DNA from 3 places in the Pigmentiphaga soli genome. Region 2 is predicted to be linked to each of the others. Evidence: predicted binding sites of a transcription regulator. Region 2 holds the regulator's gene; each other region holds the start of a gene.
The links. The regulator HrcA, encoded in region 2, represses chaperone genes, less so after heat shock. The targets are predictions, from matches to a motif close to TTAGCACTCNNNNNNNNNGAGTGCTAA.
Positions count from the first base shown of each region.

Region 1: groES (co-chaperone GroES) is a predicted target of HrcA. The motif match lies at 1,155-1,181, and genes of this name have one in related genera.
Region 3: rpoH (RNA polymerase sigma factor RpoH) is a predicted target of HrcA. The motif match lies at 1,360-1,386, and genes of this name have one in related genera.

Region 1 is NZ_BAABFO010000006.1:115,787-118,054, reverse strand. Features, by position in the region: gene groL (chaperonin GroEL) at 1-695, opposite strand, end outside; gene groES (co-chaperone GroES) at 763-1,050, opposite strand; gene ABD927_RS08025 (multidrug effflux MFS transporter) at 1,448-2,268, shown strand, end outside.
Region 2 is NZ_BAABFO010000005.1:21,222-23,489, reverse strand. Features, by position in the region: gene hemH (ferrochelatase) at 1-840, opposite strand, end outside; gene hrcA (heat-inducible transcriptional repressor HrcA) at 897-1,904, opposite strand; gene ABD927_RS06460 (NAD kinase) at 2,016-2,268, shown strand, end outside.
Region 3 is NZ_BAABFO010000002.1:212,991-215,258, forward strand. Features, by position in the region: gene rpoH (RNA polymerase sigma factor RpoH) at 423-1,334, opposite strand; gene ABD927_RS03405 (hypothetical protein) at 1,607-2,268, shown strand, end outside.

The DNA.
Region 1 (2,268 bases), on a different contig from region 2:
TCGCGGATGTTGCTGATCTTCTTGTCGTGGATCAGGACGTACGGGTCGTCCAGCGCGGCGACCTGCTTGTCGGGGTTGTTGATGAAGTAGGGCGACAGGTAGCCGCGGTCGAACTGCATGCCCTCGACCACGTCGAGTTCGTTTTCGAGCGACTTGCCGTCTTCGACGGTGATGACGCCTTCCTTGCCGACCTTGTCCATCGCGTCGGCGATGATCTGGCCGATCGAGGCGTCGCTATTGGCCGAGATCGAGCCGACCTGGGCGATTTCCTTGCTGGTGGTGCAGGGCTTGCTGATCTTCTTCAGCTCTTCGATGGCGGCGGCAACGGCCTTGTCGATGCCGCGCTTGAGGTCCATCGGGTTCAGGCCGGCGGTGACGTACTTCAGGCCTTCCAGCACGATGGCCTGGGCCAGCACGGTGGCGGTGGTGGTGCCGTCGCCGGCGTTGTCGCTGGTCTTGGAGGCGACTTCCTTGACGAGCTGGGCGCCCAGGTTCTCGAACTTGTCCTTCAGTTCGATTTCCTTCGCGACCGACACGCCGTCCTTGGTGACGGTGGGGGCGCCGAAGGAGCGCTCGAGCACGACGTTGCGGCCCTTGGGACCGAGCGTGACCTTGACGGCGTTGGCGAGAACGTTGACGCCGCGAACGATGCGGGCGCGGGCGTCGTCGCCGAAGACAACTTGTTTGGCAGCCATGAGATATCCTTGGATTGTGTTTGCGAGATGCGGGGGATCGGGAACAGTGCGGTCCGGCGCGCCGGCCTTACTGGATCACCGCCAGGATCTCTTCTTCGCGAATGACCAGCAGCTCTTCGCCGTCGACCTTCACCGCCTGGCCGGCATACTTGCCGAACAGGACCTTGTCGCCGACCTTGACGTCGACCGGCACGACTTTGCCGTCTTCGGTCTTCTTGCCGGGGCCGACGGCCAGGATTTCACCTTGATCGGGCTTTTCGGCAGCGCTGTCGGGGATGACGATGCCTGAAGCGGTCTTGCGCTCGTTGTCCAGGCGTTTGACGATCACGCGATCGTTCAGAGGACGGAGGGCCATTACAAACTCCTGATATTCAGATGGAGGTCGACAAGTGGGGGCAGGGCGCGGACGCCGCATGCCGGTTTGCGGAGCGCTGGAACGGTCGGCCCTGGGGGCCGTTGTTAGCACTCTCGGCAATCGAGTGCTAATTATAGGGGTCGCATATTAGGCTTTCAAGCGCCCGGCGCCTGGGCTGGTGGAAAACCCCAAGGCGGATGCGAAAAAGGCCATGGCAATGCGCATGGCCTCGACGAAGCACGCAGTGTACGCCGCGGCGGAAGGCCCTTCCACCGGCGTGGCCGTCATCTTGTGACCGGAGGCAACCGGGCGCCGTCGGGACGGGGGCAGCGCCGCGCCGTCGCTTATGCGTCACCCCGCCGCCGGTAGAATGTCCGATTGATCCTTGAGCCCCCTCATGCCTCATTTCGCGTTGACCGTCGTCCTGGCGCTGCTGACGATGGTCGGTCCCCTCGGCATCGACGCCTACCTGCCTTCCATCCCCGCCATCGCGCGCGAATTCGGCGCCACCGACCTGCTGGTGCAGCAGACGCTGAGCTTCTACGTGGGCGGCATGAGCGTGATGATGCTGTTCTACGGCACGCTGTCCGATTCCTACGGCCGCCGGCCGGTGGTGCTGGTGTCGCTGGCGCTGTACTGCATCGCCTCGGTGGCGGCGGCGCTGGCGCCGGGGGTGGTGCCGCTGATCGTGGTGCGCGCGCTGCAGGGCCTGTGCGGCGGCGCCGGCACGATCATCGCCCGCGCCATGGTGCAGGACCGCTTCCGCGGCCACGAGGCGCAGCGGATGATGGCGATGATCACGATGGTGTTCGGCGTGGCGCCGGCGCTGGCGCCTATCATCGGCGGCTGGCTGGAGGCCACCCTGGGCTGGCGCTGGGTGTTCGCCTTTCTGGCCCTGTTCGCGGCGGCCATGTGGTTCACCAGCCGCGCGGTGCTGGCCGAGACCCTGCCGCCCGAGCAGCGCATGCCGTTCCGGCCCGGGCCGATCGCGGCCAGCTACCGCCGCCTGCTGTCGGAGCCGCGCTTCATGCTGCGGGTGATCGGCTACGCCTTCGTCTTCAGCGGGGTGGGGCTGTACGTGGGGTCGGCGCCGGCCTTCATGATGAACATCCTGCACCAGCCGCCCACCGCCTTCGCGTGGCTGTTCATCCCGCTGGTGTCGGGAATCATGTCGGGCTCGGCGGTGGCGGGAAGGCTGTCGGGCCGCGTCGGCCCCGA
Region 2 (2,268 bases):
GCAGAACACGTCGGCCTCGGCCACGCCGTCGCGCGCCAGCGCCTGCAGCGTCGGCTCGGTATAGGGTTGCAGCCATTCGGCGGCGCCGAAGCGGCTCTGGAAGGTGACCATGACTTCGCCCTCGGCCAGTTCCAGCCGCTGCGCCAGCAGGCGCGCCGTCTCCAGGCACTGGCCATGGTAGGGGTCGCCCAGCCGCACGCTGCGTTGCGGCAGGCCGTGAAAGCTCAGCACCAGCAGGCGGCCGCGGCCGTTGCGGCGCCAGAAATCGCGCACGCGGGCGGCCAGCGCGCCGATGTAGCCGGGGTCGTCGTGGAACTGGCGCACCATGCGCAGCTCCGGCTGGTCGCGCAGCCGGCCCATGCGCTGCGCCAGCGCGTCGAACACGGTGGCGGTGGTGCTGGCCGAATACTGAGGATACAGCGGCAACGCCAGGATGCGGCCGCAGCCGCGCGCGCGCAAGCCGTCCAGTTCCTGCCCCAGCGAGGGGCTGCCGTAGCGCATGCCCAGCGCCACCTCGACCTCGTGCCCGCGGGCGGCCAGTTCGGCGGCCAGCGCCGCCTGCTGCCGCCGGCTCCAGGCCAGCAGCGGCGATCCTTCCGGCGTCCACACCGAGGCGTAGCGCCGGGCGGCCTCGCGCGGCCGCAGCATCAGCACCGGACCGTGCAGGACCGGCCACCACAGCGCGCGCGGCAGCTCGACCACCCGCGGGTCGGACAGGAATTCCGCCAGATAGCGGCGCACCGCGGCCGGCGTAGGCGCGTCGGGCGTGCCCAGGTTGACCAGCAGCAGGCCGGTGCGGGCGCCATCCCGGGGGGAAGAGGTTTCGGAGGAAAGGGGCATGCGAATCCTGTGGCGGGCGGGCCCCGCGGCGCCCGCCGCGAACCCGGCCGGCGGGCTCAGTGTTGGCTCAAGGCGTTGGACAGCAGCCGGGCGGTAATGTCGACGATGGGAATCACCCGGTCGTAGGACATGCGGGTGGGCCCGATCACCCCCAGCGTGCCGACCACCTTGCCATCGACCCCGTACGGCGCGGTGATGACGCTGACCTCTTCGACCGGCACCAGTTGCGAGTCGCCGCCGATGTAGATCTGCACGCCCTGGGCCCGGCTGGAGACGTCGAGCAGCTGCAGCAGGTCGGTCTTTTTCTCGAACAGCTCGAACATCTTGCGCAGCCGAGCCATGTCGGCCGTCATGTCGGACACGCCCAGCAGGTTCAGCTCGCCCGAGATGACCACCGAGTCGGCCTCGTCGGCCGCCACCTCGGTGCCGGCCTCGACCGCCTGCTGCATCAGGCGGGAGATGTCTTCGCGCAGCTGGCTGAGGTCGCGCTGGAGGGTCTGGCGGACGTCGTCGAACGCCTTGCCGCCGAAATGGGTGTTGAAGAAATTGGCGACCTCGGTCAGTTCGGCGCTGGTGTAGTCGCGCTGCACCGAGAGCATCCGGTTCTGCACATCGCCCTCGGGGGTGACGATGATCAGCAGCACGCGCTTTTCCGACAGGCGCATGAATTCGATCTGGCGGAAGGCCTGGGTGCGCCGGGGGGCCATCACGACGCCGGCGAAGCTCGACAGCTTGGACAGCAGGCCGGCGGCGGCGGCGATCACGCGCTGCGGCTCGGCCGCCGGCAGCAGCCGTTCGATGCGCGAGGCTTCGTCGACCTCGAACGGCTGGACGGTGAGCAGCGTGTCGACGAACATGCGGTAGCCGCGCGGCGTGGGCACGCGGCCGGCCGAGGTGTGCGGGCTATGGATCAGGCCGGAATCTTCCAGGTCGGCCATCACGTTGCGGATGGTGGCCGGCGACAGATCGAACACCTTGGAAAGCGTACGCGAGCCGACGGGCTGCCCATCGCTGATGTATCGTTCTATCAGTGCCTTGAGTAGCGTTCGCGCGCGTTCGTCCATGTCCCTATTGTAGTGGGGTTGCCGCGTTTTTTGCCGCCGGGCCGCGCAACGACAGGTCTTCGGACGTTTTTGTCATCGGCGCGCGCGCGGCCCGGACCTATAATCCAGCCCATGCATTTTCCCACCGTCGCCCTGGTCGGCCGCTACCACGACACCGGCATCGCCGCGCCGCTGCTTGCCGTCGCCCAGATGCTGCGCGATGCCGGCCGCGAAGTGCTGTTCGAGTCCGACACCGCCGCCAATACCGGCGTGACCGGCTACCCGTCGGCCACGGTCGAGGAAATCGGCCGCCGCGCGGCGCTGGCCATCGTGGTCGGCGGCGACGGCACGATGCTGGCGCTAGCCCGCCAGCTGGCGCCGTTCG
Region 3 (2,268 bases), on a different contig from region 2:
CACCGCGGATCCGGCTTTGCCGGTCCGCCGGTGCCGCCCCTTGAGGGGCGCGGCCGAAGGCCGCCAGGGGTGGGCCCTTCCTTCCGGTCCGCCAGCGCCGCCCCCTTTGAGGGGGTGGGCCGCAGGCCCGCGGGGATGGGCATAAAAAAACGGGACACCGTGGAGGTGTCCCGTTAACTATCCGCCTCGAGTGGGGGGAGGGAGGAGAAAACAGAGGCGGACGTATCGGCTAGTGCCGGCAAACTGCGCCGGCAGAAACCGGACAGCGGGGGGGAGCCGCCCGGTTCCGACACGATGGCGTTGCGCCGGATCGTGCCCTACCTGTCTATTAGGCACCCAACGCGTAGGGAAGTTCGCGCATCGCCAGGTTTTTTTTCGCGTTCCCGCGCGTTCGAGTAACCGGCTGTGACAGCCGCCGCGCCTCAGGCGTAGTCCGCCAGCGCGCCGCGCATCTTGGTCATCGCGCGCGCCTCGATCTGGCGGATCCGCTCGGCCGACACGCCGAACTCGTCGGCCAGTTCCTGCAGCGTGGAGCCGCCCTCATCCTGCAGCCAGCGGGCCTCGATGATGCGCCGCGAGCGCGCGTCCAGCGTTTCCAGCGCCGAACTCAGGCCTTCGCCGTGCAGCTGGTCGCGCCGGCGGTCTTCCAGCACGTGGCTGGGCTCGCTGCGCCCTTCGTCGGACAGGTAGGCGATGGGCGCGAAATCGGTCTCGCCGTCATCCGTGCCGCGCCCCTCCAGGGCCATGTCCTGGCCGGACAGCCGCACTTCCATCTCGGCCACGTCTTGCGGGCGCACGTTGAGGCTGGTGGCGATCTCTTCCACCTGCTCGGGCGTGAGCGCATGGGCCTCGCGCTTCATGCTGCGCAGGTTGAAGAACAGCTTGCGCTGCGCCTTGGTGGTGGCCACCTTGACCAGCCGCCAGTTCTTCAGGATGTACTCGTGGATTTCGGCCTTGATCCAGTGGATCGCGAACGACACCAGGCGCACGCCGCGATCGGGGTCGAACCGCTTGACCGCCTTCATCAGGCCGACGTTGCCCTCCTGGATCAGGTCGGCGTGCGGCAGCCCGTAGCCCAGGTACTGTCGCGCGATCGCCACGACCAGGCGCAGGTGCGACAGCACCAGTTCGCGCGCGGCGTTGAGGTCCTGCCCGTCGCGGTACTGGCGCGCCAGGGTCGATTCCTGTTCTGCCGTCAGCACCGGCAGGCGGTTGACCGCGCCGATGTACGCGTCGATCGTGCCGAGGGCGCCCGGATTGGCGATCGCCATGGCCAGCGCGCCGGGATTGGTGGCGGCGGGGACGATCATGCTGGATGAATTGGCGCTTTTCATGGATGGCTTACCTCCTGGACGAAGGTTAGCACTCGGTGGATTGGAGTGCTAATGGGACTTTTCGATTGGAGCGATAGCGAAGTATCGTTGTTGCATTGCAAGACCGCGGGGACGGCAATGCGCCGTTTTCGAAACTTTGACTTACCCAACGGACCGCTCTGCGGTTAAGGTATAGACAGGAAACTCCCGCAATCGTTCTCGGAAACGCGCTTAGTGCGCCAGCAAGCGCCGCGCCCGCCGCGCCGATCCGACCCCAATTGGAGACGTCCGACATGGCACGCCTTCCGCGCTTGTATGCTCCCGATCTGCCCCATCTGGCCCAGGCCCGCTTCGCATCGCCGCTGGCCATGCCGGGCGCCGCGCCCGGCGCCGACATGCCGGACCGCATCGTGGCCTGGCTGGCGGAAGACGCCCGCACCCAGAAAGTGGCCATCCACGGCTGGGTGCTGACCCCCGACCAGCTGGTGCTGCTGGCCACGCCGGCCGGCCCGGCCGGCATGTCGGCCCTGCTGCAGGCGCTGGGGCGCCGCCTGGCGGCCCACCTGCGGTCCGGCCGGGTATACGCCGGGCGTTTCCGCTCCACGCTGGTGGAACCCGCCGCCTGGGTGCTGCCGGCGCTGATCTGGCTGGAAACGCTGCCCGTGCGGCAGGCGCTGGTGGCCGAGGGCGAGCACTGGCGCTGGTCGTCGGCGGCCCAGCACATGGGCGCCGCGCCGCAAGGCCTGGTAAGCGACCACACCGACTACTGGGCCTGCGGCAACACGCCGTTCGACCGCCAGGCGGTCTACCGCCGGATGGTGCTGGACGGCCTGGGCCTGACCCAGGCGCGCCGCATCGAGCAGGCGTTGCAAGGGCAGTGGGCGCTGGGCGGCGAAGCCTTCCTGGCCGACCTGAGCCAGAGCGCCAGCCGCCGCCCGGTGGCGGCGCGCCGCGG